DNA from 2 places in the Psychrobacillus sp. 05T411 genome. Region 2 is predicted to be linked to the other one. Evidence: predicted binding sites of a transcription regulator. Region 2 holds the regulator's gene; the other holds the start of a gene.

Region 1 (25,815 bases), on a different contig from region 2:
CCGGGAAGTATAACTTATTATTTTGCAGAAGCAGAATTTGCGATAGTCGGGGATACTTTGTTTCAAAATAGTATTGGGCGGACGGACCTACCAAGCGGCAATCAAGCTGAATTGATGAAATCCATTCATACGAAGTTATTAACATTACCGGAGTCTACGATCATTTATCCAGGTCATGGACCAGCAACAACTATTGAAGATGAAATGGAATCCAATCCATTTTTAAATGGGTTTTAACTTCATCATTCAGCCAAATACAAAAAAGCAGCTCAACTTGAGCTGCTTTTTTGTATGGACGATTAATGTCCTGCGCCTGGTACGTGCATAAAAGTAGTGTAGTATGTAAAACCTGCGAAGAAGAACATTAAGTAAGCTCCGAAGATGTACATATACATACGTTCCGAAAGGTTTAAAAACCCTAAAAGAAGGAATAATCCCGTATTTGCTAAAAATAGTAAAGAAGCTTCTGACATACCACCTAAATAAAAGAAGACTGCGAAAATCCCTGTCCAGAAAGCCATCACTTTATACATATTGCCCATTTGTAGTCCCTCCTTTTGCAACGACACAAATATTCTCTTAATCATTATAGATGATAATGTCGACAACTGTAAACTGATTATTGCATTTCGATTTAGAATATACATTGGATTGTCACAATTATGATTCATCTATAGCCTCATTATAGAACTTCTATTTGATATACGCAATTGTTACAATGATTTTGCATACTTTCAGTCTGAAGAAATTTGTTAGCTGGGAAAAGTGCATCAAATTGTCCCTTTAAAAAAGATTCATGTAGGGAACAAACAAGGGCAGGGTATTTATGTAACTGATTTTTATATGGGCAATTATAAATGGAAAAAGTAATAACCTTTTTGCCATCGTTTTCTGCAATTTGAGGTATATACCCAATCGCATTTGCTGTTTCTGTTAATAATTCCATTTTATTTTCAAAAGTATGTGTAGAAGAAGTAGTTTGATTAATAATTGCTAATCCGTGTTGGTAGCTAATGTTTTTTGCTTTAGTAAGGGCTACTTCTCCCATTGAATCTACTAATTCTAATAACCATTGTAACAATAAATGATTTTCTTGTTTTGGAAAGCTTAAATAGATTGGTTCTTCTGCAGGAAAATATACTCTAGCAGGGCGTCCACCTTTTTTGTTATTTTCTAATTCAGAGCAAACTAATTTGGAGTCATTTAATTTCGTCAAATGTAATCTTGCGACGTTCGGATGTATGCCAAATTGTTCTGCAATTTCTTGCACATTGACTTGTTTCTGTTTTTTCACAATATATTGATATATTGAGTACCTAGTCTCGTCAGCTAGTGTATTTGTAATCTTTAAAGTATCTGGCATACTATTTTCTCCTTTCCATCTTTTCTTTAATTATAATGAAGAATAATCAAATGACAAATAAAACTGTAAATTAATAATTCGAAAATTTAGAGAAATCTCTTTATTTATTTTAAGTTTGGAAGTATACTAAATTTGTACAGGCTGTTTGCGGTCACAGCTTGTATCTGGAGAAAGGAACGATGCATGCAACAAATAGAAAATACAATTGAACAAAAATGTGCGCTTTTATTAAGAAAAGCACATCGGTTTGGCGCAAATGATTTGCATATGATCCCAAACGAAGAAAATTATTTTTATTATTTCAAAAAACAAGCTCAAATGTTTGAAGCAGGGAAGCTTCCCCTTCATTTGGGTGAACGTATTATATCATTCTTCAAATTTTTATCCTCTCTTGATATCAGCGAAAAACGGAAGCCACAAAGTGGTTCATTTCAACAAACATTCAATAATCAAAAATTCTCATTTCGTGTTTCAACATTACCATCAGTTTACGGTAAAGAAAGTCTCGTCATTCGTTTGCAACAACATGATAATGCAAAAATAATTCACTCTTTGTCCTTATTTCGAGATGCCTCCGAAAAAATAGTGGAGCTTGCCAACAATCGACAAGGGCTTATTCTTTTTGTTGGTCCAACTGGCTCTGGAAAATCGACAACTATGTACTCGCTTACTAAATATTGTTCTGAAAACTTAAATCGACATGTTATTTCACTGGAAGACCCCGTTGAGAATAGTCAATCACATTTACTGCAAATTCAAGTAAATGAACGGTCTGGTGTAACTTATTCGACAGGACTGAAAGCCATATTAAGGCATTCTCCAGATGTAATAATGATTGGTGAGATTCGTGACGAGGACACTGCTAAAGCTGCCATCCAGGCTACTTTAACAGGTCATCTGGTCGTCTCTACGATCCACGCAAAAGATGGCGTAGGTGCGTTTTATCGATTAATGGATTTAGGAGTATCTGCAGAAGAATTAAAACAAACGATTATCGGCATCGTCAGCCAAAGACTTGTAACCGTTGCGAATATGAAACAACCGGAGTTCTCCGCTATATTTGAAATTATCTCAGATGAATTTTTAGAAGAAGCACTAAGTTCTCTTTTTACTGGTAAGGATTTTCATATCCCGCACGCCATTACTCTTTCCTATCAAATCGAGAGAGGGGTAAGAGAAGGTGTTATTCAAAGAAATTAAAACATATTTCACCAGAAAAGATGAAACAATCCCTGCTAATATGCAGTCCCCATTTTTAAGTAGATTAAGTGATCTGTTGAAGGAAGGCTATACATTTCATGAAGCTGTTACTATGTTATTGCCTTTCCATGTAAAAAACACGGATAAAGCGATTTCTCAAGTAACCGAAATTCAAAAAAGCGGTCTGAATGTGACCGAAGTATTTAAATTATTAGGTTTTCCTAGTCGATTACTACTTCCGATAAATTTAGCGATGATTCATGGTCAATTACAGGAAACTGTTTCGACACTGGGTGTCAATGTCGCTGTTTATGAGCGAGCAAAAAAACGATTAAATAATCTATTAATGTATCCGCTGTTTTTGTTTGTCGTTATTTTTATCCTGTTTACCGTTTTTAGGCTGTATTTTCTTCCGAATATGGAATCTTTACTAGGTGCAAAAGAGTCTGGGGAATCTGAAAGCTCTATTGTTTGGACAAGTGTATTATTGCAATTACCCAATGCTTTTTTAATAGTACTGGTTTTGTTGGCAATAATTATAAGTGTTTTTCTGTTTATCTTAAATAAGAAGACAGTGGAAATACAACTCGCGTTTTACCGTAAAATCCCAATTGTGAATAGCTGGTATAAACTACTACTAACAAGAGTCTTTTCAAGGGAAATGGGAGGGCTAATTGAAAGCGGGATGCCTCTACAACAGTCGTTCGAAGCATTGATCAATCAACAAGAACATAAAACGCTTCAGTTTGTTGCAGAACAAATGAAAAATAAAATTGTGCACGGAGAATCTTTTTCTAAGTCTGTTTTACTGTTAGATTATTTCACGGAAGATTTTCATCTTTTTGTCGTGCACGGAGAAAACAGTGGGTATCTTGGAAGGGAATTAACCTTATATAGTGATTTTTTATCGGACCGAATTGAAACGAAGCTTACTCGTTATTTAAGTATTATTCAACCAACATTGTTTTTAATCTTAGCTATTTTCATTATTGGTGCGTATTTAGCGATATTATTACCAATTTACGAAATGATAAATATTGTGTGAAGGAGATTATTAGAATGAAAATATGGAAGAATGAACGAGGATTCACTTTAGTAGAAATGATGATTGTTTTATTAATTATTTCCGTTTTGATACTTATTTCTATCCCAAATGTAACGAAACATTCTGCTAACATTGATAAAAAAGGCTGCGATGCTTTTATCAAAATGGTAGAAGGGCAGGTACAAGCATACAAAATTGAGAATAATGATATTCCGACAATGGAGGAGTTAAAAACAGGTGAATTTATTAGTGGAACGGATGCTTGTCCAAACGGTGATAAGATAGAAATCGCTGGGGATGGAAGTGTGTTAGTGACAGAAAGCCCGGAATAGTAAGATGCGTGAACTTCTACGAAATGAAAAGGGCTTTACTTTAATCGAAACGGTTCTCATCTTATCTATTGTCATGGTAATAACTTCCTCCATTGTGTTTGTGTCGACTTCTAAACTAGTGGAAGCAGAAGAAAAGCGTTTTTTCCGGCAATTTCATTTAGACATACAAAAACTGCAATCAATTGGAATTGCTGAAAATAAATTAACAAATCTTAGTTTTGAAGAAAATGGCAGTAAGTATGTAGGGAAATGGAGAGATACCCGTCTATTCGAACACAAATTACCGAAGAATATACGCCTTAATTCGGGGAGTACATTACTTGGAGTGTCTTTCCATCCAAACGGAACAGTGAGCCAATTTGGCACTTTTTTCTTCGAAACGAGTAAAGGAGAAAAAACAGTTACGATATACATCGGTGGAGGCAGGGTAAATTATGAGGAATAGTAATGGGTTTTCATGGCCAGAAACGATACTGGGACTCAGTATTACAATGGTCCTTGCGACAACTTTACTACCATTGTTAAGTAATATGCATATACAATTAGAAGAAAAAAAGCGAAAATATCATGCCTCTATTGTAATGCATGAAGCTGCCAAAAAGTATATAACTGAAAATAGTTGGAATGGAATCATGCAAATTGAACAGGTTGCTTACGCGTATGAAATAGATCTTTCACAAATTTGCGTACATTATGAAGGGATGCGAGAGGAGAAAACGAATTGCGTAACCGTTTCAAACTAAGCATTCGCAACGAGAAAGGATATACGTTAGTGGATGGAATCATTCAGCTAGCTGTTTTAATGGTTTTTTCTCAAGTATTTGCATTTACGGTCGGTTGGACAGCTAAAGTGGAAGAAATGATTACCAACCCAACTGATATGGATTGGGCGCTGTTTGTCCAAAACGTAGAAGCCTATATAAATGATATTGATTCACTTATCATTCAGAAAGACCAGCCAGGAATTCGGTTCAATAAAAATGGGGAAGAGTATGATATTGAATTTTATACAAACTTAATAAGAAAGCAAAAAAAACGATTAGGTCATGAACAGATGCTGCTTCATGTAAAATCAATATCTGTAACAGTCGAAGGTCAATCTTTACACTTTTTTGTCACTTTTTTGAATGGGTTGAAAAGGGAGCATACTTTTTATGTTACATTTCGTTCGGAATGAAAAAGGCGTGTTGTTACCAGCCGCCATGTTACTGTTAGTCATCGTTTGTTTGTCGCTTTTTGCAACAACTGCTGCATACCAATCCAAATATAGAACGTATGATTCGTTGGAAATGAGCAATATTAATGCTACTATCATTAAAATAGATAATTTTAAAGAGCGAGAAAATAATCTAGATATGTAGCGAGTTGGTGAATCATGTACAAAGTATATTTGGTGGGATTTATGGGAAGTGGAAAAAGTGCAGTCGGAAGAAGACTAAGCTATTTATTAAAAATGCCTTATTACGACATGGATAAAGAAATCGTAAATAAGCAAAAAAGGGCCATACCTGAAATATTTGAACAGGAAGGGGAAGCATATTTCAGGCAATTAGAAACAGATTTCCTGCAAAATTTCCGTAAGGAGTCATGTATTATTTCTACGGGTGGTGGGGTTGCGATGAATGAAGAAAATGTTCGAATTATGCGAAATACAGGATTAGTGTTGTATTTAGACGCAACGTTTAATGATATTTGGATGCGTATTAAAAACGACAAAAATCGACCTATCGTGCAAAATAGTACAAGAGATGAGTTGGAGCAACTGTACAATAAAAGAAGAAGAGCCTATAAAAAAGCGACCCATATTACAATCCACACGGAAAATCGACCATTACGGCAAGTGACAGAGTATGCTGGATATCAAGTGAATCGCCTGAAAGGCGAATGAAAAATATTAATTTTAAAATAATGTTCGCTTTTTAAGTAATTTTATAAAAACTATTGCGTCTTTTCATGTTCAATGTTAGGATATAGACAAAGCAAGCCATTTAAACAGATATCGCGGATGAGTATACGGGGAGAGAACGCAGCAAGTAGCGTCGCCGAAGGAGCAAGTAATGATTATTATGAATCTCTCAGGCAAAAGAACTCGTATAGGACGCAACTCTGGAGAGTGCTTTCGTTTAGTATCACGCAAAGCCACCAAAGAGGCAAGCCGTTTTCGGTAAACTTTCAGGTGCCAGGACAGAGAACCCTTGTTAATATAAAGGGGTTTTTCTGTCCTTTTTTATGTGTGAAAAACTTAAGGAGGAGATTTTTTTGTCAGAACAGTTAAAGCGTACACCTCTATTCGATGATTATGCTACATACGGTGGAAAAACAATTGATTTTGGTGGCTGGGAATTACCTGTACAATTTTCTAGTATTAAAGAAGAACACGAAGCAGTAAGAACGAAAGCAGGATTGTTTGATGTCTCTCATATGGGAGAAATTATTGTTACAGGCTCTTCAAGTGAGGCGTTTTTACAAAAAATCATGACAAACGATGTTTCCAAATTAGTAAATGGGCAAGCGCAATATACAGCAATGTGTTACGAAGATGGTGGCATAGTAGATGATTTATTAGTCTATAAAGTTGAAGAGAACCATTATTTATTAGTAGTAAACGCAGGCAATATTGAAAAAGATTTTGACTGGATGAAACAATTTAAGACGGAAGATGTAGAACTAGTAAATAAATCGGATGAATACGGTTTACTTGCATTACAAGGACCACTTGCGCAAGAAATATTACAAAAGCTTACTTCTAAACCGCTAGACGAAATCGGATTTTTCCGTTTCGAGAATAATGTCGAAGTAGCTGGAAAATCAGTTCTTGTTTCCCGTACTGGTTATACAGGAGAAGATGGATTTGAAATCTATGCAGCTGGTAATGATGTAAGAGATTTATGGAGCGATATTTTAAAAGTGGGTAAGGAAGATGGACTTCTACCTTGTGGGCTAGGGGCTCGTGACACATTACGTTTTGAAGCTTGCTTACCCTTATACGGTCAAGAACTTTCCAAAGAAATTTCTCCGCTAGAAGCTGGTTTAGGCTTTGTTGTAAAACTGAAAAAAGAACAAGATTTCAATGGTAAAGCTGTGTTAGCTGATCAAAAAGAAAATGGTGTACCAAGAAAAAGTATTGGTATTGAAATGATTGATAAAGGAATTCCACGTACTGGATACCCAGTGTATGCTGGTGAAACACAGGTCGGTATTGTTACTACAGGAACTCAATCTCCAACGCTGAAGAAAAATATTGGTTTAGTGTTAATTGACGCAACATTCGCTGAAATAGGTAAAGAGCTAGAAGTGGAAATAAGAAATAAACGTTTAAAAGCAGTTACAGTTGCTACTCCATTTTATAAAAGAGAAAAATAATACGAAGAAAGAGGTTGTCTATTGATGAAGCATCGTTATTTACCAATGACTGAGCAAGATCAAAAAGAAATGTTAGATGTAATCGGCATTTCTTCTATTGATGAATTGTTTGCAGACATTCCGGAGAAAGTACGTTTTAAAGGCGAGTATAATATTAAAGCTGCGAAAGCAGAATCAGCTTTATTAAAAGAATTAGCAAATCTTGCAGACAAAAATGCAGATAGCAAAAAATACGCTACTTTTTTAGGTGCTGGCGTTTATGATCACTTTAAGCCAATTATAGTTGATCATGTTATCTCTCGTTCTGAATTTTATACAGCATATACTCCGTATCAACCTGAAATTTCACAAGGGGAATTGCAAGCTATTTTTGAATTCCAAACAATGATTTGTGAACTAACTGGCATGGATATTGCAAACTCTTCTATGTATGACGGTGGTACTGCCCTTGCTGAAGCAGGTAACTTAGCTGCAGGTCACACTCGTCGTAATAAGTTAGTCGTTTCGGAAGCTGTTCATCCTGAATATATCGATGTGGTTAAAATGTATGCAAAAGGACAAAATGTTCAAGTTGTAACGGTTCCAACAAAAGATGGCGTAACAGACTTAGCGAAACTGGAAGAATTAGTAGACGAAGAAACGGCAGCTGTATTAGTTCAGTATCCAAACTTCTTCGGTCAAATTGAAGATTTAGCAAAAGTGGAACAACTAACACATGCACAAAAAGCATTATTCGTTGTCTCTGCAAACCCACTTGCTTTAGGTGCATTAACACCTCCTGGTAAATTTGGAGCAGATATTACTGTTGGAGATGCGCAAGTCTTTGGAATTGCAGAAGCATTTGGTGGTCCACACTGTGGTTTCTTTGCAGTCTCTTCTAAATTGATGCGTAAAGTTCCTGGTCGTTTAGTTGGAGAAACAACAGATGAAGATGGTCGTCGTGGATTTGTATTAACTTTACAAGCTCGCGAGCAACATATCCGTCGCGACAAAGCTACTTCTAACATCTGTTCAAACCAAGCACTAAATGCACTGGCAGCTTCAGTTGCAATGACGGCACTTGGTAAAAAAGGCGTAAAAGAAATGGCAATCCAAAACATAACGAAAACACATTATACAAAACAAGCTTTTGAAAAAGCTGGATTTGAAGTACCTTTCCAAGGTGCACACTTCAACGAAATCGTCGTAAAAGTAAACGGTTCTGTTGCAGATGCAAATAAAGTACTGCTTGAAAAAGGAATTATCGGTGGATTTGACCTAGGTCGAGTGAACTCTGATCTTAAAAATCACGTATTAATCGCTGTAACTGAGCAACGTACAAAAGAAGAAATAGATGCACTCGTGCAAGAAATGGGGGCTCTTCATGCATAAGGACAATCAACCACTAATTTTTGAAATCACAAAAGAAGGCCGTGTAGGGTATAACTTACCAGAACTAGATGTGCCGGAAGTAGATGTAGCATCACTTTTACCACAAGGTATGCTTCGAGATGAAGAGGCGGAATTACCAGAAGTGTCTGAGTTAGATATTATGCGTCATTACACAGCTTTATCAAACCGTAACCACGGTGTAGATACAGGATTCTACCCACTTGGATCTTGTACGATGAAATACAATCCAAAAGTTAATGAATCGGTTGCACGTTTCCCTGGATTTGCAAATATTCATCCATTACAAGATGAATCTTCTGTACAAGGTGCAATGGAGTTAATGTATGATCTACAAGAGCATTTAATCGAAATCACTGGAATGGACGAAGTGACACTTCAACCAGCTGCTGGTGCACACGGTGAGTGGACAGCTCTAATGATGATTCGCGCATTCCATGAAGCAAATGGTGACTTGGAGCGAACGAAAGTAATCGTTCCCGATTCAGCTCATGGAACGAACCCGGCTTCTGCAACTGTGACAGGCTTTGAAACTATTACAGTAAAATCGGATGAAAATGGTTTAGTAGATTTAGAAGACTTACGTCGCGTTGCTGGTCTAGATACAGCTGCGCTAATGCTAACGAACCCAAATACATTAGGTTTATTCGAAGAAAGTATTTTAGAGATGGCTGAAATCATTCATGGTGTAGGCGGTAAATTGTACTATGACGGAGCAAACTTAAATGCAGTTATGTCGAAAGCACGTCCAGGAGATATGGGCTTTGACTGTGTTCACTTAAACTTGCACAAAACATTTACAGGTCCTCACGGCGGTGGGGGACCAGGTTCGGGACCAGTAGGAGTAAAAGCAGACCTAATTCCTTTCTTACCAAGTCCGGTACTTGTTAAAGAGGATGACAAATATACATTCGATTATAATCGTCCTCAAACGATTGGTCGTGTAAAACCATTCTACGGAAACTTTGGCATTAACGTGCGTGCATACACATATATCCGTTCCATGGGGCCAGATGGTCTAAAAGCTGTTACGGAATATGCAGTGTTAAATGCAAACTATATGATGAGACGTTTAGAAGAGCATTTCGATCTTCCATACAACCGTCATTGTAAGCATGAATTCGTATTAAGTGGTCGTCGTCAAAAGAAATTGGGCGTTCGTACATTAGATATGGCAAAACGTCTGCTTGACTTTGGCTATCATCCACCGACAATCTACTTCCCGCTAAATGTAGAAGAAGGTATGATGATTGAGCCGACAGAAACAGAGTCAAAAGAAACATTAGACGCGTTTTGTGATGCATTAATCCAAATTGCTAAAGAAGTGGAAGAAAACCCAGATATCGTTCAAAATGCACCGCATACAACGGTTATCAATCGTTTAGACGAAACAAAAGCTGCTCGTAAGCCAGTGCTACGTTATACAAAAGCATAAAAAGAAAGTGCGGTCCGCAAACGGACCGCACTTTTATTAGTCTTCAAATGGTATTTCGTATTGCCTTGCTTTTTGGTAAATTGCACTTTGCACGGATCCATTAACAACACCGGATACAGGAAATTCAAATACATACCCATCTGTAAATTCAAAAATATATATTTCGTCTTGTTTCTCTTCTGGTTCCTCTAATACATGGACTACCTTCGCAAGGTCTCCCCATTCATGTTCTACTTTATTTCCGAAAAGTGGGTTAAACTCTATTTTGTCTTCACGTAGATATACATAATTTTGAACACCAACCGTAAAAATGATAATAAATCCAATTGCTGCCACAACAACCGTTATGACCTTTAACATATTGGATTTTAAAAAATAGGACGCACAAAGGAGTGCGATCGCAAAAACAAATGCGAAGGCAAGCATCCAAAAACTCGTGCTAAGTGGGATAAAAACGATCGATCCAGGGCCGCTATAAAATGTAATCGACGTAATTATCGGGGTGAGTATGCAAACAAATGGAGCAAATATTAATAGAATAAGTGCAAAAATCCAAAACAAATCTTTACGATCTCTTAATGCCAAAATGAACCCCCCTCATTAAAATAATTCATGATCAAACATCATGTTAATCGTTATACGGAAATAGAAGTAAGAAGTTTCAGAAAATATTATTTTTGCCCTAAATAAAAAAGGATCCAAACGGAGGATCCTTCTTAGACTTGTATATGAAATGGCTAAAACCCAATAGAAGATTCGTCTTTTTCCCATTCATTTTTCATTGATCGTTTGTTTTGTTTAAGCAATTCTTCAATCCGCTTTTCGTATGCGAGTTCACCGTCGTAGTGCCAATTGAGTGCAACCGACATATAAAGCTCGTTTAACTGGGACATGGATAATCCTTTAGAGCGTTTGGCCATGTCCGCAAATTGGTCGTCTGTGAAAATATGCTTAATATCGAGTTTGCGCAAATAATTTTCTCGTACTTTTTCGGACGGGGAAGGGATTTCGTATGCTCGGTCAAACCTTCCTGCCCGGTTAATAAGCGCAGGATCAATTTTTTGCGGGTAGTTTGTCGTGCCGATGATAAATAACCCTTCTCTAGATTGCGCGCCGTCTAAGGTGTTTAAAAAGACGGAACGCGTGTATTCTGGCATCGAATCGATATCTTCAATTACTAATATTGCTGGAGCTAGCCGAGTAACAATGCCAAATACTTCTTGGACGGAATGACTACCTGTGAATTCGGTAATTTGCCAATAGACAACTGGTGCCTTAGTAGAACCGGTGATGGATTTTACTAAAGTCGTTTTACCGTTTCCTGGTGACCCGTATAACAATATACCGCGTTTGTATGGTAGACCATAGTCTTTGAAAAAGTGGCCATCTTCTTTAAAGAATTCATCGATTGAGCGGAAAATGTCTTGTTTAATGTTTTCGGATAATAATACATCCTCACGTCCCACGACAGCTTGTTCCCCGTATTTTCTGCGTTGTACCCCATGCTCTGTATCGACCAAATAGGTAACAGATTGCATGAGCAACTGACGCATTTTTTCATTGATTTCTTGCAAGAAAAAAAGTGCTGTTTCAGCGGAAGTTGAAAAGAAATAATATTCTGGCCAAGTATTACCTCCAGAGTAGTTAAAAGAGAATGTCATCGCGACATCATATTCGGGGAAAAAGATGAGATTATTTTCAAACGTTTCTACAATCTCGAGCTTACTTTCTACCGATAATTGTGATTTGCTTGTAATCTTGCTTTGGGCTCTTGTTTCAAATATGGATGCTAATACTTCATACGTTATAAGATTGTTTTCCATCATTTCTAATAAGTTACCGTCTAATTGTAAAATGGATTCTCCGATGTCGATCGTTTGCCAATTAGCGTATTTACGTTCTTTCAATAGATGAATAATTCGTTTGGAATGAATAGCAAAATCTTCGTAATTGGGATGGGTTTCTCGGAAATCTTCATTGTGTGAAAATAAAACAGGTTTTTGCATCTAATACCTCCGAATAATATGATAGAAAAAAGGTTCTCCTGGATATAGAAGAACCTTTATGTATATCGTGACTTAAATAACTACAGCTTTTTTAGAAAATTATTTCGATTTGATCTTACCTGACCAAGTCTTAAAGCCGCCTTGTAGCTGGTTTAACTCTGTATATCCTTTTTTCTTTAAAAACATTGCTGCACGCGAACTTCTCGCACTGCTTTGACAATATAGATAAACAGGTTTATCTGGACGAATTTCTTTGAAGCGTTGTCGAAGTTGTGACGAAGGAATATTTCTTGCTCCTAGTATATGTCCAGCATCGAACTCTTTAGGTTCTCTCACATCGATTAATTGGGCTTTACGGTAGCCGGCGATGAATTGTTCTTGCGTAAGATTTGTAACTGCTTTTTTTAATCGAAGTGCTTGGACGATAGCATAAACTACTAACACGACAATTACTGCGATTAAAAAGTATAAAGTATTAGACACGGTCTTTCCCCTTTCTATGTTTCCATATCTATTATAAAAGAATCACTAGATACAATTCAATCTATTTGATAAAATGAATATCGTTGTGAAGGGGGAAATTTGCGTGGAAAAGACAAAATGGTATTTTATTAACTCGGGACCTTGTAGCCCATCTTATAATATGGCACTTGATGAAGCCTTATTAGATTGGCATAGTGAGGGCCTCATCCCGCCGGTTGTTCGATTTTACGAATGGAATCCTGCTACTTTGTCGATTGGCTATTTTCAATCGGTTGAAAAAGAAATTGACATGGACGCTATAAAACAATTAGGATTAGGATTTGTTCGAAGACCTACCGGTGGAAGAGGCGTACTCCATGAACATGAACTTACATATAGCGTGATTGTGACGGAGAGTTATCCTAATATGCCAGCTACTGTCACAGAAGCTTATCGAGTGATCAGTGAAGGTTTGTTAATAGGTTTCCAAAATTTAGGCCTAGATGCATATTTTTCTATCCCTGACACGGATGAAAAAAAACAGGATTTAAAAAAGCCCAAATCTGCTGTTTGTTTTGATGCTCCAAGCTGGTATGAACTAGTAGTGGAAGGTAGAAAAGTGGCTGGTAGTGCACAAACTAGGCAAAAAGGTGTCATTTTGCAACACGGAGCTATATTATTGGATATGGATGAAGATAAATTAATTCAGACATTCAAATTTTCTTCCCAAGCATTAAAGGAACGCGTCAAAGCTGGTTTGTCGAAAAAAGCAGTTGCTATCAACAAGATAAGTCAACATTCCGTAACAATCGACGAATGCAAAGTAGCATTTAAAAAAGGTTTTGAAGATGCATTGCAAATTGAACTAGTTGAATATAAGTTAACAGAAGAACAAGAAATATATGTACAAGAGCTGGAAGCAAAGCGATATGCTAACGATGAATGGAACTTTAGAAAATAATTTATTTTTTTTTAGTCATTTAGTCCATTGACTACTGAGCTGATTAGGTTTGAAGGGAATCTATTCATTTGCAAAATAACACAACATATAGTATCGTTTATAAACGACGATACACTATATGGTGTGTTTTATTTTTGAATAAAAGGGAGGCAATATGATGGTATTAGCATCTCAGAATAAAAATGCAACCATTAACATTGAACAGTTAAACAAAGACATTGAACAATTTCCTCAAGTACACCCAATTACAAACAACATGACATTGACACATAAAGGTGTATCTAGATTAGTTATGATCGACCGTTATTCTTTTAAAGACACAGAGAAAAAAACGCTGAAAACAGGAGATTTTGTCGTATTAACGGTGAAAGATGATCCGAAATTTCCGGCGCGAGGATTAGGGCATATCGTGTCGATCAATCAGGATGCAAAAACAGCAGATGTATTGATCGAAGAAGATTACCGCAGTGCGATTGATGATAGCAACCAAGTTGCATCAGGCGTTGTGACTCGTCCCCTTAGCGTCATTGAAAAGCCTTTAGAAGTATTCTATGAACAAATTGCTAAGCGAAATGCTACTGGACTTGCTTCTGTTGAGAAAACAGAAGACAAAAGAGCGGAATGGTTCGAAAAGTTCTATCAGCAATTAGTTTCACTAAAATTCATCCCTGCTGGACGAGTATTATACGGAGCAGGTACAGGAACCGATGTAACGTACTTTAACTGTTACGTAATGCCCTTTGTAGCTGATTCTCGTGAAGGAATTAGTGATCATCGTAAACAAGTAATGGAAATTATGAGCCGCGGTGGTGGAGTTGGTACAAATGGTTCCACACTTCGTCCGCGTAACACGCTAGCACGCGGTGTAAACGGAAAATCTTCCGGTTCCGTTTCTTGGTTAGATGATATTGCAAAATTGACTCATCTTGTCGAACAAGGTGGATCACGTCGTGGAGCACAAATGATAATGCTGGCAGATTGGCATCCGGATATTGCGGAATTCATCATTTCTAAAATGCAAAATCCACGTATTTTACGATTCCTAATCGAAAATACAAACGATGAAACGATTAAACAATTAGCGAAGGACAAGCTTAAATTTAAACCTTTAACATTTCAAGAAGAAGCAATGTATCAAGGAATTATCAACTATAAAGCAATACCAGGACTTGGAGGATTCAGCAACGAAATCATTCGTGATGCAGAAACAAAACTTCGTGACGGTGGAACCTACACTGTTCATAATCCTGAATTTTTAACAGGTGCCAACATTTCAGTAACATTAACGGATGATTTCATGAAAGCAGTAGAAAAGGATGAAGATTTTGACCTTCGTTTCCCTGCGACTGAATCCTACACAGAAGAGGAAATGGCATTCTACAACGAAAATTGGCACACGGTTGGCGATGTTCGTGAGTGGGAGAAAATGGGTTATGCTGTAAGAACTTACCGCACAGTAAAAGCGAAAGAACTTTGGAATCTGATTAATATTTGTGCGACATATTCAGCAGAGCCAGGTGTTTTCTTCATTGATAATGCAAATGACAAAACAAATGCAAAAGCATATGGACAAAAAGTTGTTGCAACTAACCCATGTGGTGAGCAACCACTAGCTCCATATTCTGTTTGTAACCTAGCAGCTGTTAACTTGGCACAATTTGCAAATAAAGAAACAAAAACAGTTAACTATGAAGCATTAAAAGAAACAGTACGCGTTGGTGTACGTATGCAAGATAATGTCATTGATGCAACTCCATATTTCTTAGAAGAAAACAAAGTACAAGCACTTGGGGAGAGACGTGTTGGACTTGGAGTAATGGGATTAGCCGATTTACTTATTTATTGTGAAAAAGAATACGGTTCTGAAGAGGGCAATATTTTAGTAGATGAGATATTTAAAACCATTGCTATCGCAGCTTATGAAACTTCTGCAGAACTTGCAAAAGAAAGAGGAAGTTTCCCGTTCTTAACAGGCGAAACAGTAGAAGAAACAAATCGACTTCGCAAAGCTTTTACCGAAACAGGGTTTATGCAAACAATGCCAGAGGAAATTAGAAATACAATTTTAGAATCAGGCATTCGTAATTCGCATTTATTGACAGTTGCTCCTACTGGTTCTACTGGAACAATGGTTGGTGTTTCCACTGGTTTAGAACCTTATTACTCGTTTACCTATTACAGAAGTGGACGTCTAGGGAAATTTATCGAAGTAAAAGCAGATATTGTAAAAGAATATTTAACGAAAAATGAAACAGCAGAAGAAGAAAATCTGCCGAACTGGTTTGTAACGGCAATGGAATTACCACCAGAAGCACATGCAGATGTACAATGTATTATTCAACGCTGGATTGATAGTTCCATTTCCAAAACAGTGAATGCTCCACGTGGTTATACAGTGGAACAAGTAGAAGGTGTTTACGAGCGTTTATACAATGGTGGAGCAAAAGGCGGTACTGTATACGTGGATGGAAGTCGCGATGCCCAAGTATTAACGTTAAAAGCTGAAGAAAACACATTAGATGACCATGAACAAGAAGAAAAAGTAATTGAAAAACGTCCAATCGTGTTAATCGACACAATCCAGGATTTACGCTCGACGAATGTAACGATTGGTTCGGAAGTAGGGAACACTTGCCCAGTTTGCCGAAAAGGAACTGTAGAAGAAATGGGCGGCTGTAACACATGTACGAACTGTAATGCACAGCTAAAATGCGGTTTATAATAGACAAATAGGTAAAAGCATGTGGCTTTGAAATAAAATCCTACCGTTTATAAATAAAGATGCATCTTTTTTCCCCTTTAGATATGATTATCTAAAGGGGTGTTTTTTGTTTTTAAAAGAAAAAGAGCATCAAAAATAGAGAAGAAATTTTGAAGAGACATATGTGATAAAATTAGGAAAAAGGAGGTTCGAAATATGAAAATCCATAGAATCGATCATGTGGGTATAATCGTCAATGATCTTCCTGCTGCGAAAGCGTTTTTTCTTGAATTTGGTCTTGAAATGCTAGGGGAAGGAAAAGTGGAAGGCGAGTGGGCTGAGCGGATGAAGGGAATTATAGGGTTTCAAGACGTTAAAGAGGAAGTTGCAATGCTGCGAACGCCAGACAGTGATGCAAATATAGAACTAGTAATGTTGCGAACGCCAGAAGGTGACGCAAATATAGAACTAGTAAAATTTCACTCGCCATCAGATGAAAATGGCATCCAGCATCCCTTAGCAAATAATCTGGGGATCCAGCATATTGCCTTTGCTGTTGAAGATATTGAAGCTCTTGTTACCAAATTGACAAAGAAAGGCGCAGCACTTATTGGTGAGATACAAAACTACGAAAACGCTTATAAATTATGCTTCGTTCGTGGGCCAGAAGGAATTATTTTGGAGCTGGCTGAGAAAATCAAATAAAATATCCCATCTTTTTATCACAACAGCAAATTCATTGATAAGAAAAGCAACCACTTTGATCAATCTTTTTTCAAAATGGTTGCTTTTCTTTGGCTACTAAATAAGGGGATGGTCTCTTACTTTTCTCAAACTTTATTTAAAACCTACAAAAGCACAAACTGATGAAAGTAACTTGTCAGTTTGTTTTTTTGCTTTAGGAAATAAAAGATTATAGTATGCAGATACCCCTATCTTGGCGATAGAAGGTATATGTCACTGATTAGGGATACTGTGTCGTAGACATTCAATAAAGTTACCGCTAGGATTTCCGCTTCAGGGCGGCGGGAATGGCTGCTCATCACTCACCCCACGGAAAGCGTTCGACTGCAGCGAAAATCAAAGCGGTCACTAGTCAGCACACTACGACGCAGTATCCCTATATTGCACAAATAATCTTTTAAAGTTCCAGAGAACAAGCCACGAGCACTTTTTTTATTGTTTGTTTAAATATTCCTTTCAAAGCCTACACTAAACTAAAAAGGATAAGGGGATTTCGCATGAAAGGTTTAGCGATTAGTACTAGTTTTGCGGTGACATTGATTACAGTAATCATGTTTAAAATATTAGATTTTTTCCATTTTATCAAATGGGATCCAGTAGGGTTTTCGGATAATTTTCAAGCTTTAAAGGATAGCAATGCATTTATTAAATGGGGAATATTATTCATCATCGTATGGGCTGCGAGCATTCTTTTATACTATATTAGCTTGTTATTCATGAAGATTCCGGTAGCTATTACGAGTATTGCTTTAGGGCTATTAATCGCATTTGCTTTAGAATGGATTATTTTGGATGCTAGTTCTATTGAAAAAACGATTAAAAGAATGTCTATACCTTTTATTTGCATTATCATATTGGCGACGCGATTTTTAATGGAGTCCGCTATTTTCCATGCGCAAGATAAACCATTAAGCAAATAGAAAATTTACCATCCTTATTTCGTATGATAAAATAATAGGCAGTACTTATTTAGAATATGAGATGAGGGGTAATAATGAAACTTGCGAAATTACGCACTGTGTTAGAAGAAAAAGGGATCGATGCTTTATTAATTACAAATGAATACAATAGACGCTATATGACAGGATTTACTGGAACGGCAGGCGTTGCCATTGTTTCCAAAAACGACGCTGTTTTTATTACGGATTTCCGGTACACGGAACAAGCAGCAAGCCAGATTAAAGATTTCCGCATTGTTAAACATGAGAAAACATTAATCGAAGAAGTTGCAACACAAGTCGCTCAAATGGGCATTCAAACATTAGGATTTGAAAAAGAGGATTTGACATACAGCAGTTTTGAAATGTACAAGCAAGCTGTCAAAGCAGATTTGGTGCCAGAAGCTGGATTAGTGGAAAAAATTCGCTTGATAAAGACCGTCGAAGAGATTAGTATAATAAAGGCAGCTTGTCGTATTGCGGATGAGGCTTATGAGCATATTGTTACATACATAAAACCGGGAATGACAGAGCTTGAAGTATCCAATGAGTTGGAATTTTTCATGCGTAAGCGTGGTGCAACCTCTTCTTCATTTGATACAATCGTTGCTTCAGGAGTTCGTTCTGCATTACCACACGGCGTTGCGTCTGATAAAGTGATTGAAGTTGGCGATTTTGTGACATTAGATTTTGGAGCCGTATACAATGGTTATATTTCGGATACGACTCGAACAGTTGCAGTTGGGGAGCCAAGTGAGAAACTCAAAGAGATTTACCAAGTTGTGCTCGATTCACAATTACTTGCTTTAGAAAAAGTAAAACCGGGTATGACAGGTAAAGAAGCAGATGCAATCGCTCGTGACTATATCGCTTCTAAAGGCTACGGGGAAGCATTTGGGCATTCATTAGGTCATGGAATTGGTCTAGAGGTGCATGAAGGTCCTGGATTATCATTCCGTTCGGATATTGTGTTAGAGCCAGGTATGGTCATTACGATTGAACCGGGTATTTACTTACCAAATATCGGCGGTGTGCGAATTGAAGATGATGCACTTGTAACAGAAAATGGTTTAGAGAAGCTCACGCACTCGACAAAAGAACTATTAATACTATCTTAATATTTGGAGGAAAATACATGATTTCAGTAAATGATTTTAAAACAGGATTAACAATTTTAGTAGACGGGGTACTTTACCGTGTATTGGATTTCCAACATGTAAAACCAGGAAAAGGTGCAGCGTTCGTACGTTCAAAACTTCGTAACCTACGTAACGGATCAGTGAATGAAAAAACATTCCGTGCAGGGGAAAAAGTAGAAAAAGCACAAATTGATAACAAAAAAATGCAATATTTATACGCAAGTGGGGATCAACATGTATTCATGGATACAGATTCTTACGAGCAATTAGAGCTAAATGAAAATCAAATCGAGTACGAATTAAAATTCTTGCGTGAAAACATGGAAATTCATGTAATTCAGTACGCAGGTGAAACACTTGGAGTAGAATTACCAAAATCAGTTGAATTAGAAGTAACGGAAACAGAACCTGGTATTAAAGGGGATACTTCTGGTGGTGGATCTAAAACGGCAAAATTAGAAACTGGTTTAGTCGTAACAGTTCCTCTATTCATCAACGTTGGAGATAAATTAATTATCAACACTGATGAAGGATCATACGTTTCAAGAGCATAAATTAAATCTAAAAATAGCGAGTCTTTCCTCGATTTTGTCGAGAAAAGGCTCGCTATTTTGTTATTTCCGCATATTTCAAACCGACGATTCAGGACTTTTCAGTGTTGCATAATGTCTAGTTGGAAAATTTAGAGCTTTAGTTGGAATTTCAATGCATTTAGTTGGAAAACGGAGTCCCCGTTAGTAATTTTCAATTATGAATATTTTTCATATTCTCCAACCTCCGTTCATATGTTATTCGTATGGAAGGGGGAGGCATTGTGGAACTTCACGATGTACTTCGAGTTGCGGGTATAGGATTATTGATTGCGATTCTTCACTTGTTCTTTGAATCTACTGGTAAAAAAGAGTTTGCTTTTTTCTTGTTTTTTGTTGGATATATATATATGACAATCGAATTGTTACGTTTATTAAGATTATTTTTTTATGAGATTTCCACATTTTTAGAATGGCTTCTTATGACGAGTTAACCAATGGTTGTATATGTCACGATTATTCTCGCGTTTTGCTTGTTGCAATTAATAAAAGAAACGTATCCACGTTTACATTCGATTATCTATACGATTTATATCTTCCTTTTTTTAATGTATTTAGTTATGTCCCTTATTATCCCGTTTGTAACGAACTATTTCTCCATCGTTCCAGTCGCCCTACTACCTGTATTTAAACTACTCCTGTTTTCTGTGTTATTACTTTTTATTTCTCAAATTGTAGAAGAACTTCTCTCGGACTATGAATATACAAGCCTAGCTACTATGTTTACTTTTACGACTAAGGCGATTATTCTGCTCGTTTGGCTGCAACATATGAAGCAATTTTACGAAAAGTTTTTTTCCGTACTCGGATTACTCTCTTGAAGGAATGAACAATGAATGATGGATGAAATATTACAGACATTATTGCAGCCAGTCAAAGAGGTCATCCAAACATTTACCTATATTTTACTGTTTGGACTGGTATTTGTTTGTTTAGAATGGTTGATTCCAAATAGTAAAAGGCTTTTCAAATTTTTGTTTATCATGATTATTTGTTTTTACTGTTTAGAGCCTGCCATTCGAACATTAGATATGATACATGCGCTTTCGAATCAACTAGTTACACTTTTTTTAGGAATGTATCCATTATTAACAGCTGGAATTGCTGTATCTGGTGGTGCGTTACTAATCACTTTGTGGAATCCAATGGTTATGCTATTTGCTTCGTTTACAACGATCTTAGCTGAAAAAGTGTTAATACCTTCGATTATGGCGGCTTTCATTTTTGACGTCATTACGCGAATACATCCAGCTACTTCGTTTTCGAAAATGTCGGATCTAATCCGCATGACCTTAGTTGGGACTACCTCTATTATTTTAGTTTTGTATAGTTTTTTTATGACGGTAAACGGGGTTTTTACATGGTCGGTCAGTGGCGCGGTTAGCGAATCAGCCAAACGATTAATCGCTAATAATATTCCATTTGTTGGATCACTATTAACGGAAAGTATAAGTACGATGAAAAGTTACTCCTCTTCGGCTTCGGTTGTTACCGGCAATGCAGTGCTGTTTTCGGTATTAATCTTAGTGTCTATACCAACGATTCAAACGATTTTAATCGCTTTTTTATACAGATTGTTAGGAGCCGTACTCGATCCTTTTATAGATGGTAATATTAGTGGTTTGCTAGATGATATTGGAAGGACATTATTCGTGCTGTCTATTATATCGGTACTAATCGCTTTTGCTTTCTTTTTTACCATAATATTAACGATGCTTTTTGCAAAATTACTTATAACTGTGAAAGGATAAATACAATCGTTACCAATTTTTTATTTGGTCTCTTACTAATTGTAGTTGTTGGGGAACTTCTTTCGATATTACTAGAAGGTTCAGGTAGTGAGAAGATAGACTTTCTCGTGAAAATTGCGATAATCTTTTGGATCTTGTCCTTTCTCTTCATATAAATAGTTTGTCTTGCATAAAGTATTGTATCCATCATGAAAAGAAGGGTGAAGCATTATATCATTCAAACAAAAACCCACTTTTCGTTTTGTTGTCATAAGTATTGCTGTTCTCATCATCAGTCTACTTTTTTCAGAAATGTTTCTTTCAAATGATGGAAGTAATGCTACCGATACAAATCTAGCTCCCAAAACAACAGAAGATTTAGGCTACATATTGGAAAAAATCAGTGGGGTTGGCCGAGTGGAAGTGTATTTTCATTACAAAGAGGGCACTGAAAAGTCCACGGGAAGCGATGTATCATTTTTCCAATGGACAAGTGACGGTAAGGAGAACAAAGAAGAACTGATTGGAATACTAGTAGTAGCGGAAGGAGCGAGGGATAAACGCGTACAAAATAATTTGATCAAGACCCTTTCATCTGTTTTGCAAATAGCTCCACATCGAATCGTGATACAAGAAATGGAAATGGAGGATAAATAATATGAATATAAAAAAGAGATCAGTTTGGTTTTTAACTTTAATCAGTTTAGTAGCGGTAGTGACGGTTTTCTACTTATCGGATCGCCCATCCCCTTTTGATGGAATCGCCCTATTTTCCAATGACACATTAGAGGATGTGGAATTAGTCGAAACATCCTCTACGAATGAAGAAGCATTTGCTTCTCACAGTAATGAATTCGAAGAGATGAGAATGGAAGTACTAGAAAAACGTAGTCAACTTCGTGAGACTTTAACAACAAAGGTCGGTTCCAATGAGTTTACTGCAGAACAAAAAGATGAAGCGTTTAACAAGATTGAAGAACTAGTGAAAATAGATTCCACAGAAGCGATGTTGGAACTGATCATCAAATCACTAGGATATGACGATGCGCTTGTTCGCATCGAAGAAGACAATGACGTATTAATAGATGTTGTGGCAAACGAACAATCTACTAAAAAAGCTTCGGATATAGTTTATGCAGTCAAAAGAGAATGGCCACAAGCCTATAATGTAGAAGTAAAATTTAACGGATTATAAGAAAAAAGTGCCTTTAGCGGGCGCTTTTTTTCATTCTTTCGTGAAGATTTCCTACCTAGCTATTTCAAATTATCGTAAAAACGTCTAAAATGGGAAGAGTAAGTATTAATAATGTATATAAAAGGGAGACAAGTCACATGAAAATCCAAGAAATTAGAGAAATTATTAAATTAATTGATCAATCTTCATTAGACGAATTTTTATATGAATCAGATGGCACGAAAATTAAATTGAAAAAGAATGAAAAAGGAATTGTAACGACAGGTGGACAAACTTTCGAAAGCTCTTCAGTAGTAGAACAACCAAAAATGGTTGAAGTAAAGCCAGAGCTTGTAAGTGAAGTAAAAGAAGAAGTGGTTGTAGCAGAAGCGAAGCCGGTAACAGTAGACAGCTCACTACATAAAGTTACTTCACCAATGGTAGGTACTTTCTATCAATCTTCTTCTCCGGATGCGGAAGCATATGTAGAAGTTGGCAGTAAAATAAATGCTGATTCAATCGTTTGTATCGTAGAGGCGATGAAACTATTCAACGAAATTGAAGCAGAAGTAGATGGTGAAATCGTAGAGATTCTTGTGAAAGACGGACAATTAGTTGAATACGGTCAACCATTGTTCCTCGTAAAAGGAAATTAAGAAAACAAGAGACGAGGAAAGGGGTAGTAAGAATGAAAAAAGTATTAATCGCCAATCGTGGTGAAATCGCCGTTCGTATCATACGTGCGTGTAAAGAGTTAGGGATTGAAACGGTAGCGGTATATTCCGAGGCAGATCGGGAAGCCCTACATGTCCAAATTGCAGATGAAGCTTATTGCATCGGACCAAGATTATCTAAAGATTCGTATTTAAACTTTTCTAATATTATAAGCGTCGCGAAGCTTACTGGTTGTGAAGGAATTCACCCTGGTTACGGATTTTTAGCAGAGAATGCAGAATTCGCTGAGCTATGTGAAGAATGCGATATTAAATTTATCGGACCGACATCCCAGGCAATCAGAAGTATGGGGATTAAAGATGTTGCAAAAGAGACCATGCAAAAAGCTGGTGTTCCAACAGTTCCAGGTTCAAAAGGAATTGTGGAAACTGAAGAAGATGCTCTAAATGTAGCAAGAGAAATCGGGTTCCCCGTTATTATTAAAGCAACTGCTGGCGGTGGCGGTAAAGGAATTCGAGTTGCTAAAGATGAGGCAGATCTTATTAATGGTATTAAAATTACGCAAAAAGAAGCGGCCGCAGCATTTGGTAACCCGGGCGTTTACTTAGAAAAATACATCGAAGTATTTCGCCATGTAGAAATTCAAGTACTTGCGGACGGCCATGGCAACGCAGTTCATCTTGGTGAACGTGATTGTTCTATTCAACGACGTATGCAAAAACTGGTTGAAGAAGCACCATCTCCTGCATTATCAGAAGCACTTCGCGCAGAAATGGGAGAAGCTGCTGTAAAAGCAGCGCTAGCAGTTGGTTATGAAAGTGCGGGTACCGTAGAATTTATATTTGATCATATCCATCAAAAATTCTACTTCATGGAAATGAATACTCGTATCCAAGTAGAACATCCGGTAACGGAAATGATTACAGGCATAGATTTGATCAAACAAATGCTACACGTGGCGTCAGGTGAAAAATTACCGTTCAAACAAGAAGATATAAAACTGAATGGATGGGCAATTGAATGCCGTATCAATGCAGAAAATCCTTCGAAAAACTTTATGCCTTCTCCAGGACTAGTAGAATTTTACTTGCCGCCTGGTGGTCTAGGGGTGCGTGTTGACTCGGCGGTTTACCCAGGTTATAACATCCCACCATTTTACGATTCCATGGTGGCAAAACTAATCACTTATGGGGAAACACGAGAAGAAGCAATAGCGAAAATGAAACGTGCTCTTTCCGAATTTGCTATAGAAGGTGTAGAAACAACAATTGCTTTTCATGAAAAACTCATGGATCATGAAGTATTTGTATCTGGAGATTTTGATACGAAGTTTTTAGAGAAATACGATGTGATGAATTCATAAAAGGAGTGTACCAAATGACAGAAAATACCGAACAAAAATTTGTTCAAATGACTCCTGAAGGAAAAGACAACTTAGGCACAATTGAAATTGCTCCTGAAGTAATTACGGTAATTGCGGGTATTGCAACAAATGAAGTAGAAGGTATCGCTGGAACACGTGGTAATTTTGCTGCGGGTGTAGTGGAACGGTTAGGTAAAAAAGTCCATGGAAAAGGGATTAAAACAGAAATCACAAGCGACGGATTGTTTATTGACGTCTATTGTTTAGTTAAATACGGCGCTTCTGTTCCTACTGTTGCAAGAGAAGTACAGTCTCAAATTCGCCAAGCAATCGAGAATATGACAAGCCTTACACCAAAAGAAGTGAATGTTCATATTACTGGTGTGCAATTTGAAACAGCAGAATAATTGTTTAGAGCCATCCTCTAAGGTGGCTCTTTTCATTTTTTCTTTCTTCTCTTACGCATTTCGGAGGGAAATATGCTATTATTGTTCTTTAGATAGCTACATTTAAAGGAGAACTTATTCATGAAACGAAGACAAGCAAGAGAGTTAGCATTGCAATCACTATTTCAGTTAGACAATCACGAAATTTCCATAGAAGAGGCCATTGGGCATGTTACGGAGAAACAAGACCCGTTTCTAACACAATTAGTAACCGGTACACTTCAACATAAAGAACAAATCGACGCTTCTTTAATTGACAAATTAGAGAACTGGTCACTACCTAGATTACCTAAAATAGAACGAACAGTTCTTCGTATAGCTGTATATGAATTATTATTTACGGAAGAAACGCCAGCAAAAGTGGTGATTAACGAAGCATTAGAAATTTGCAAATTATTCGGTGACGAAAAATCAAGCCGTTTCGTAAATGGAGTATTATCAAAATATACAGAGCAATAATTTACTTACAATGGAGGAACATCAAAAGTGACAAATCATATAATTGATGGCAAACAAATCGCAAGTCAAGTAACAGAAAAAGTAAAGGAACGTGTCGAGCGTTTAAAAGCGCAAGGCGTCACTCCTGGTTTAGCAGTTGTTTTAGTTGGAAATAATCCAGCTTCACAAACCTACGTGAACAACAAAACGAAAACATGTGAAAGACTAGGTATGTATTCTGTCATGATCGAATTAGAAGCGGATATTTCAGAACAAGCGCTTCTAACGCATGTAGAAACATTAAATAATGACCCAAAAATC
Region 2 (7,837 bases):
TTCTTAGTATAACTGGTTGCTCCCAGTCATCGGTTGGTTGCCCTAATCCATTTACTGGATGCATGCAATGGAAAAACTGGTTAAAATTTTGTTTTTTCAACTGGTATGCACAGATAAGTCTGTAGTTTCCATTAATTTCAGCTTAATCCCATGGAAAGCGTCCGACCTGCAGCGAAAATCCCAGCGGATACCTCATTCAACTCACTACGTCGCAGTTTCCCTAATATGTGTGTCATTCCATTCATTGTTCCCGTCCCCATTTGCTAAATCGGACCAGAAACAGACACCTTAGCACTTTTGTTTGTGTTCGTACAATCCAACTTGCGAACACGGCATACAACCACATAGTAAATAAAAAAATCTTTCTTTAAACAGGGGCTACATGATTGAGATAATGTGTTATACTAATTACAAGTTGTAAAATATAAAGTATCACACAGTTACAGGAGGATTTTCACATGACAGCTTCAATTGCAATAAATGGTTTTGGACGTATTGGACGAATGGTATTTCGCCAAGCGATTGTACAGGAAGAATTAAACGTTGTGGCAATTAATGCAAGGTATCCTTTAGAAACATTAGCACATTTAATCAAATATGACTCAACACATGGTACTTTTTCTGGAGAAGTAACGATAGAAGAAAATGCGCTTGTTGTAAATGGCAAACGAGTACAAATCGTGAATGATCGTGATCCAGCGAATTTACCTTGGAAAGAGTTGAATGTCGATATCGTAATCGAGTCAACGGGGAAATTTAATGATGGACATAAAGCAAGTGCTCATTTAGCAGCTGGAGCGAAAAAAGTAATCATCACTGCTCCTGCTAAAAACGAAGATGCAACGATCGTGATGGGTGTAAATGAGGAAAAATTAGATTTAGCAAAGCACCATATAATATCTAATGCAAGTTGTACAACAAATTGTTTAGCACCAGTTGCAAAAGTATTAAATGACACATTTGGAATTGAAAATGGGTTAATGACGACGGTTCACGCATATACAAATGATCAAAACAATTTAGATAATCCGCATAAGGATTTGAGACGCGCTCGTTCATGTGGGCAATCTATTATTCCAACTTCTACAGGTGCAGCAAAAGCGCTTACATTAGTGTTGCCAGAATTGGAAGGCAAAATTCACGGGATGGCACTTCGTGTACCTACTCCGAATGTATCTTTAGTTGATTTAGTCGTAGATTTACAAAGAGATGTTACGGTTGAAGAAGTAAATGCAGCATTTATCCAAGCTTCTGAGGGGGCTATGGAAGGAGTTTTAGGGTTTACGACTGAGCCCTTAGTTTCTATTGATTTTAATACATCTACTCTTTCCTCAACTGTCGATGGATTAACTACTATGGTTATTGGTGATCGTAAAGTAAAGGTACTTGCTTGGTATGATAACGAGTGGGGTTATTCTGCACGTGTAGTTGATCTGACGAAAAAAGTAGCGTCTGGTCTTAAAGTAGTTTCAAGTTTATAAGAACAAAATTCTCTTTCTAAATTTTTTTAGAAAGAGAATTTTTTATTTGTTGCTTATTTTATCGATACGTCATATAATGATAATCGTGTACTTCACGTACATGGACTACTTAAAGGGTTAGGACCTCTTTGGACTAACTTTCCCCCGTGGTAGTCAACTTTGATTGTTATTTTCTAAACTAAAACTTATCAAAGGGGGAAACGGACATTGGAAACAATGGGACGTCACATTATTGCAGAACTATGGGAATGCGATTTCGACAAACTTAACGATATGCAATTTATCGAGCAAACATTTGTTGATGCTGCATTGAAATCTGGTGCAGAAGTCAGAGAAGTTGCATTTCACAAATTTGCACCACAAGGTGTAAGTGGAGTCGTTATAATTTCCGAATCACATTTAACGATTCACAGCTTTCCAGAGCATGGTTATGCGAGCATTGATGTGTATACATGTGGTGATTTAGATCCATCAATTGCAGCTAGCTATATTGCAGATGCTCTTAATGCTGGAATACGCGAAACGATTGAAATGCCTCGTGGTATGGGTCCAGTTAATGTACCTAAGTCACGCATGACAGTTCAAGCGTAATAACTTAGCCAAGATGACTTAGCAGAGGAAGCGATTCCTCTGCTTTTTCGACTTTAACTTGCTTCACAAGGGAGCCCAAGCTCCCTTGTGAAGCAAGTTAAAGCCTCCGGCGGATGTCACAAATTTTGTAAMGTGTCGAGGAAGGCAGTCTAAGTTCGCGACTTCCTGCTCCTGCGCAAAGCTCGTCGCAAAAGAACTTTTGTCGCAACGACTGCAATGTCTTTCTGCGACGAGTAACCGCAGGAGCATGACCTACATCCTGTAGACCTCGAACGCAATTCAAAATTTGGACGCAATTACGCCAAGTCGTAATTGATGAGAGAATATTGTTATAATAGATATACAAATTCATGTAAGGAATTAGGTGAAACTAATATGAGATGTCCAACCTGTCAATATAATGGTACGAAAGTGGTTGATTCTAGACCGATCGATGATAATAAGGCGATTAGAAGAAGAAGAGAATGCGAAGATTGTGGATTTCGGTTTACAACCTTTGAGAAGGTAGAAGAAACTCCTTTAATCGTTGTGAAAAAAGACGGTTCACGTGAGGAATTTAGTCGCGAGAAAGTACTTCGAGGTCTGATACGTGCATGTGAGAAAAGACCAGTCGCATTAGATCAACTGGAAGATATCGTGTTTTCGATAGAAAAAGAATTGCGAAGAGCGGGAAATTCCGAAGTGAAATCGGAGGAAGTTGGCGAAAAAGTAATGGACAAGCTTGCTGAAGTAGATGAAGTCGCTTACGTTCGATTCGCTTCTGTTTATCGTCAATTTAAAGATATAACTGTTTTTATAGAAGAATTAAAAGAAATAATAAAAAAGAATCCAACATTATAGGTAGCAAGAGAGTAGGTGCAACAGTCCATGTTATATAAGGAGCTTCAGCCAGCAGACATGTATATGATTCGCTTGCCATATTCTTTTTCAGATTATGATCGCCAATTATTAACATTATTTTATCAACCACTAGTTGGTGCAGAAAGCATCAGCCTATACTTAACGTTATGGGCAGATGGAGAAGCAAAAAAGAACGAAGGATTACCCCATTATCAACTAATGAATGTATTAGGTGTTTCCATCGGCAAAATTTTTCATGCGAGAATTGCATTAGAAGCAATTGGATTACTTCGTACTTGGCAAAAGTCAGAGAATGATGGTCGGGTCTTTTATTATGAGTTAACTGCCCCGCTTGATGCAGAGTCTTTTTTAAAGGATCCATTATTATCGATGTTTTTGTTAGGGAAAATTGGGGAAAATGCATATAAACAATTACGCAGCAGATTTATCCAACCTTCGAATTGGCGTGATGGATTTACAGATGTTTCCCGAACGTTTATGGATGTCTTTAAACCCTCATCCAAAACAGGGAATGCTATTTCATATGCAGATGAATTCCAATCTAAACAAAGAATGGATTCTCTTCCTTTTTACTTCGATCAATTTGATTTTGCATTATTACAAGAAGGGTTGTCGGAACAACTTGTACCAAAATCGGCGATGACGATAGAGGCAAAAGAAGTAATTGCAAAACTAGCTTTTTTATACAACCTGCATCCAGTGGAAATGCAAAAAGTAGTTATACTAGCATTAGATGATGAACTTCACCTGTCTGAGGCAAGGTTAAAAAAAGCATGTGCTGATTACTATAAATTAACTGTTTCGAAAACCGCTCCCGCTATTGAGAAAATCGAACAATTAACTAAACCGGAACTTGAAAAGAGCCAGCCCATATCGAAAGAAGAAGAACTTATCCATTATTTAGAAACTACTGCTCCAGTAATTGTATTAAAAGATATCGCGAACGGTAAAGAACCTATTTTAGCAGATGTACAGTTGGCTAATCATTTTGTCACCCATTTTAAAATGCCAATCGGTGTTGTCAATGTGTTGTTGCAATATGTACTACTTCGAACGGATATGAAACTAACGAAAAATTATGCAGAAAAAATTGCTTCCCATTGGATGCGAAAAGACGTGAAAACAGCAAAACAGGCGATGGATCTTGCAAGAAGCGAACATGAACAATATATAAAATGGAAAAGTGAAGGGTCTAAGCAGAAATCTTATTCGAAAAAACCCGTGCGCGAAGAAAAAGTGCCGGATTGGTTTTATAAAAAAGATGGAGAAACAAAGCTATCTGGCAATGAAACAAATGGTATTCAAAATATAGATGAAGAAAGACAAAAACTGTTGGCGGATTTGAATGCATTGAAGAGGTAGGTGGAAAAAATGGAGCGTATAAATGAAACGTTAAAAAGAATGGTACAAACACCGGAATTTTCAACTAGGCTAGATGAAATGAAACAAGAAGTGTTGGAAGATCCAGGTGTACAAAAATTTTTAGAAGAAAATGCATCCGACATATCAAAACGTATCGTAGATCGGGGATTAAGTAAGTTATATGAATATAAATCACAGTCGCATGATTGCGGTTCTTGTGAATCTTTAGAGCAATGCCAGAATTATATGAAAGGCTATGAGCCGAAACTAGTTTTAGAGCGTGGCCTAATTGATTTAGAGTATATTCGTTGTCGCCGAGGAGTTATAGAGGATGAGCGAAGAAAAGTGACATCCATGATTGATAGCATACATATGCCAAAAGAGGTCATGGAAGCACGTCTTAGCAACGTAGACGTGAATGATAATAGTAGAGTAGTTGCCGTTCGGGCTGCTATTGACTTTTTGGAGGAATGGGGTCGAACGAATTCATTACCTAAAAAAGGACTTTATATTCACGGTAAGTTCGGTGTAGGGAAATCCTATTTACTAGGTGCTTTAGCCAATGAATTAGCGAGTAGACATATTCATTCTGTCGTTGTCTACGTTCCTGAATTTTTGCGGGAGATGAAACAATCCATTCAAGATCATTCACTTTCCGAGAAGATAGAGTTCGTCAAAAATGCACCTGTCTTAATGTTAGATGATATTGGGGCAGAAGTTATGTCAAGCTGGACAAGAGATGAAATTTTGGGGACTATTTTGCATTATCGAATGTCGGAACAGCTACCTACATTTATGACGTCCAATTTCAATTATAGTGAGTTAGAACATCATCTATCGGTTACGCAACGAGGAGAAAAAGAAGTAGTGAAAGCTGGACGGATTATGGAACGAATTCGTACACTTACGATTCCAATTTCACTTCAAGGCAAGAATTGGAGAGATTCATAATATTTCTTTCAAACCAAAAATGATAGGAACTATTGGAGAACGAGGATATTTCTTCGTTCTTTTTTCTATTTTATTCTGACTGTTAACTCAAATTTTATAATCGATAATAATTTCTATTGCTTTTAAATTATTATCAATTATAATTATAAATGAAATTGATAATCGTTATCATCTTGAGTTTCAATTATTATTAAGGAGAGAAAAGAATGAGAAAAATAATTAGTTTATTGGTGATGAGCTTATTGCTTATCCTTGCAGCTTGTGGAAATGAGACAAGTGAACCTGCAAAGACAACTAGTACTACAAAAAAAGAGGAATCAGTTACAGAAAGTACAGAGAGTAAAGAAGTCAATTTATATACTAGTCGCCATTATGATGTGGATGATGAGTTATACGCTAACTTTGAAAAAGAAACTGGTATCAAAGTAAATGTAATTAAAGGCGAAGCGGACGAGTTATTAGAACGTATTAAACGTGAAGGAGATGCTACACAAGCAGATCTTCTGTATACAGCGGATGTTGGACGTCTATTTCGCGCAAAAGAAGAGGGAGTTCTACAGTCTGGTTCAAGTGAGCTATTAGACAAACAAATTCCAAAGAAATTTCAAGATAATGATCAAATGTGGTATGGTTTAACGAAACGTGCCCGTGTTATTATATATAATAAAGACAAAGTTAAACCTGAAGAATTATCAACTTATGAAGCATTAACGGAAGACAAATGGAAAGGCCGTGTGCTTATTCGTTCGTCGGAAAACGTATACAACCAATCTTTACTTGCTTCTTTCATTGACATTAATGGGGAAGAAAAAGCAAAAGAATGGGCAGAAGGAATTGTTGCTAATTTAGCTCGTAACCCTGAAGGGGGAGATCGCGACCAAGCAAAAGCGATTGCTGCTGGAATTGGTGATGTTGCTATAATGAATACTTACTATTACGGTCAAATGCTGAATTCAGAAGATCCGGAAGAAGTAAAAGTTGCGGAAGGACTAAGTGTTTTCTTCCCAAACCAAGAAACTACAGGAACGCATGTTAATATTAGTGGAGCAGGAATTGTAAAGCATTCCAAAAATAAAGATAATGCTATTAAGCTTCTAGAGTTTTTGTCAGCTCCAGAAGCACAAGGAACATTTGCAACTGCAAACTTTGAATATCCTGTAAACGTTAATGTTGAGTCTTCAGATCTTCTGAAGTCTTGGGGGGATTTTAAAGAACAAGATATTCAGCTTTCTGTTTTAGGTGACAATAACGCTAAATCTATTATGATTTTCAATGAGGTTGGTTGGAAATAATAAAGAGTACTCCCTTGCTGATATATTCGGCAAGGGGTTTCTTGCTATTATAAACTGAGGTGTTTTCTTCCATGAAGAGGCTTATGCTAAATGTAAATAGCTGGACTGTTTCAGCGACGTGCATAATTATTTTATTATTTTTACCTAATTTAACAATTTTGAAAGGTATTATTACTCCTTCTAATGAAAATTGGGAGCATATGAAAGAATTCGTTTTAAAAGATTACATACAAACATCTGTAATATTAGTAGTTTTTACAGCAATTTTTAGTATTGTAATAGGATTAAGTCTTGCTTGGCTTATTGCGCAATATCAATTTCCATTAAGAAACTTTTTTAAATGGGCATTAATTTTGCCTTTAGCCATACCTCCATTTATTGGAGCATATACATATCACGGAATTGTAAATTATACTGGAGTAATACAAAAGACGCTGCGCAATGAATTTGATATTACAGTTAACCCAGTTTATTTTGATATAATGAACATTCCAGGTGCAATATTTATTTATACGTTATTTTTGTATCCTTATGTTTACACCATTACACGTATTTTTTTATCCAATCAATCTGCTTCATTGATCGAAAGTGCTAAGATTCTTGGGAAAGGACCTTGGCAAATTTTCTTTCAAATAGTAATTCCAATCTCTAGAGTTGCAATCATTGGAGGATCAAGTTTAGTAGTACTTGAAGTTTTGAATGATTACGGTGTTGTAAAATATTTTGGTATTCAAACATTTAGTACGGCAATATTTCAAACATGGTTTGGATTTGGAGATATTGAAACCTCCCTTAAACTTGCCGCTTCATTGATGGGATTTGTTATATTGATTTTAGTTTTCGAAAAGCTACTTAGAGGTAAAAAGCAGTTCAGTTTTGCTTCAACTAAAGTAAAGCCATTACCATTAATAAAGCTAGGAGGATTGAAAGCTTTATTTGCAACTTCCTATGTATTAATTATTTTTAGTTTCGCATTTTTAATACCAGTCGCTCAATTAGTGAGTTGGTTTATATTAACTTTTGGAAAAATTCCTACAGATCAATTTTTCCAGCATATTAAAAACTCGGTTTTTGTAGCTGGGGTTAGTGCCGCAATTATCATATTTTGTGCACTCATTATCGGAAACTTCAGTCGTATAGTCAAAGGGAAGTATGTAAAAATACTGCCTAAGATTACCGTGCTAGGTTATTCAATTCCTGGAGCAGTTATTGCCGTTGCAGTCGTTACTACGTTTGTTGCCTTAGATCGCTTTCTCTCTCCTCTTTATGCAGTTATGAGGATAGATTCAAAGCTTGTAC

Evidence for each region. The regulator NrdR, encoded in region 2, represses ribonucleotide reductase genes. The targets are predictions, from matches to a motif close to AACACNATATATNGTGTT.
Region 1: AC1DFT_RS11065 (vitamin B12-dependent ribonucleotide reductase) is a predicted target of NrdR. The motif match lies at 13,634-13,651, and genes of this name have one in related genera.

Annotation. Positions count from the first base shown of each region.
Region 1 covers NZ_JBFTLO010000011.1:36,843-62,657, forward strand. Annotated here, with positions in the region: gene AC1DFT_RS10975 (MBL fold metallo-hydrolase) at 1-237, shown strand, start outside; gene AC1DFT_RS10980 (DUF2626 family protein) at 300-542, opposite strand; gene AC1DFT_RS10985 (helix-turn-helix transcriptional regulator) at 683-1,363, opposite strand; gene comGA (competence type IV pilus ATPase ComGA) at 1,547-2,563, shown strand; gene comGB (competence type IV pilus assembly protein ComGB) at 2,544-3,608, shown strand; gene comGC (competence type IV pilus major pilin ComGC) at 3,623-3,940, shown strand; gene comGD (competence type IV pilus minor pilin ComGD) at 3,945-4,385, shown strand; gene AC1DFT_RS11010 (hypothetical protein) at 4,375-4,683, shown strand; gene comGF (competence type IV pilus minor pilin ComGF) at 4,662-5,117, shown strand; gene AC1DFT_RS11020 (hypothetical protein) at 5,095-5,301, shown strand; gene AC1DFT_RS11025 (shikimate kinase) at 5,316-5,828, shown strand; glycine riboswitch at 5,946-6,041, shown strand; gene gcvT (glycine cleavage system aminomethyltransferase GcvT) at 6,170-7,303, shown strand; gene gcvPA (aminomethyl-transferring glycine dehydrogenase subunit GcvPA) at 7,328-8,674, shown strand; gene gcvPB (aminomethyl-transferring glycine dehydrogenase subunit GcvPB) at 8,667-10,127, shown strand; gene AC1DFT_RS11045 (hypothetical protein) at 10,164-10,712, opposite strand; gene AC1DFT_RS11050 (ATP-binding protein) at 10,865-12,133, opposite strand; gene AC1DFT_RS11055 (rhodanese-like domain-containing protein) at 12,233-12,592, opposite strand; gene AC1DFT_RS11060 (lipoate--protein ligase family protein) at 12,720-13,556, shown strand; gene AC1DFT_RS11065 (vitamin B12-dependent ribonucleotide reductase) at 13,714-16,278, shown strand; gene AC1DFT_RS11070 (VOC family protein) at 16,474-16,962, shown strand; gene AC1DFT_RS11075 (hypothetical protein) at 17,499-17,921, shown strand; gene AC1DFT_RS11080 (M24 family metallopeptidase) at 17,993-19,057, shown strand; gene efp (elongation factor P) at 19,075-19,632, shown strand; gene AC1DFT_RS11090 (SpoIIIAC/SpoIIIAD family protein) at 19,893-20,102, shown strand; gene AC1DFT_RS11095 (hypothetical protein) at 20,106-20,489, shown strand; gene AC1DFT_RS11100 (stage III sporulation protein AE) at 20,505-21,419, shown strand; gene AC1DFT_RS11105 (hypothetical protein) at 21,816-22,055, shown strand; gene AC1DFT_RS11110 (SpoIIIAH-like family protein) at 22,057-22,593, shown strand; gene accB (acetyl-CoA carboxylase biotin carboxyl carrier protein) at 22,731-23,228, shown strand; gene accC (acetyl-CoA carboxylase biotin carboxylase subunit) at 23,261-24,610, shown strand; gene AC1DFT_RS11125 (Asp23/Gls24 family envelope stress response protein) at 24,625-25,017, shown strand; gene nusB (transcription antitermination factor NusB) at 25,138-25,515, shown strand; gene folD (bifunctional methylenetetrahydrofolate dehydrogenase/methenyltetrahydrofolate cyclohydrolase FolD) at 25,543-25,815, shown strand, end outside.
Region 2 covers NZ_JBFTLO010000007.1:432-8,268, forward strand. Annotated here, with positions in the region: gene AC1DFT_RS06885 (glyceraldehyde-3-phosphate dehydrogenase) at 459-1,481, shown strand; gene speD (adenosylmethionine decarboxylase) at 1,689-2,072, shown strand; gene nrdR (transcriptional regulator NrdR) at 2,448-2,912, shown strand; gene AC1DFT_RS06900 (replication initiation and membrane attachment family protein) at 2,940-4,295, shown strand; gene dnaI (primosomal protein DnaI) at 4,305-5,246, shown strand; gene AC1DFT_RS06910 (Fe(3+) ABC transporter substrate-binding protein) at 5,453-6,538, shown strand; gene AC1DFT_RS06915 (ABC transporter permease) at 6,610-7,837, shown strand, end outside.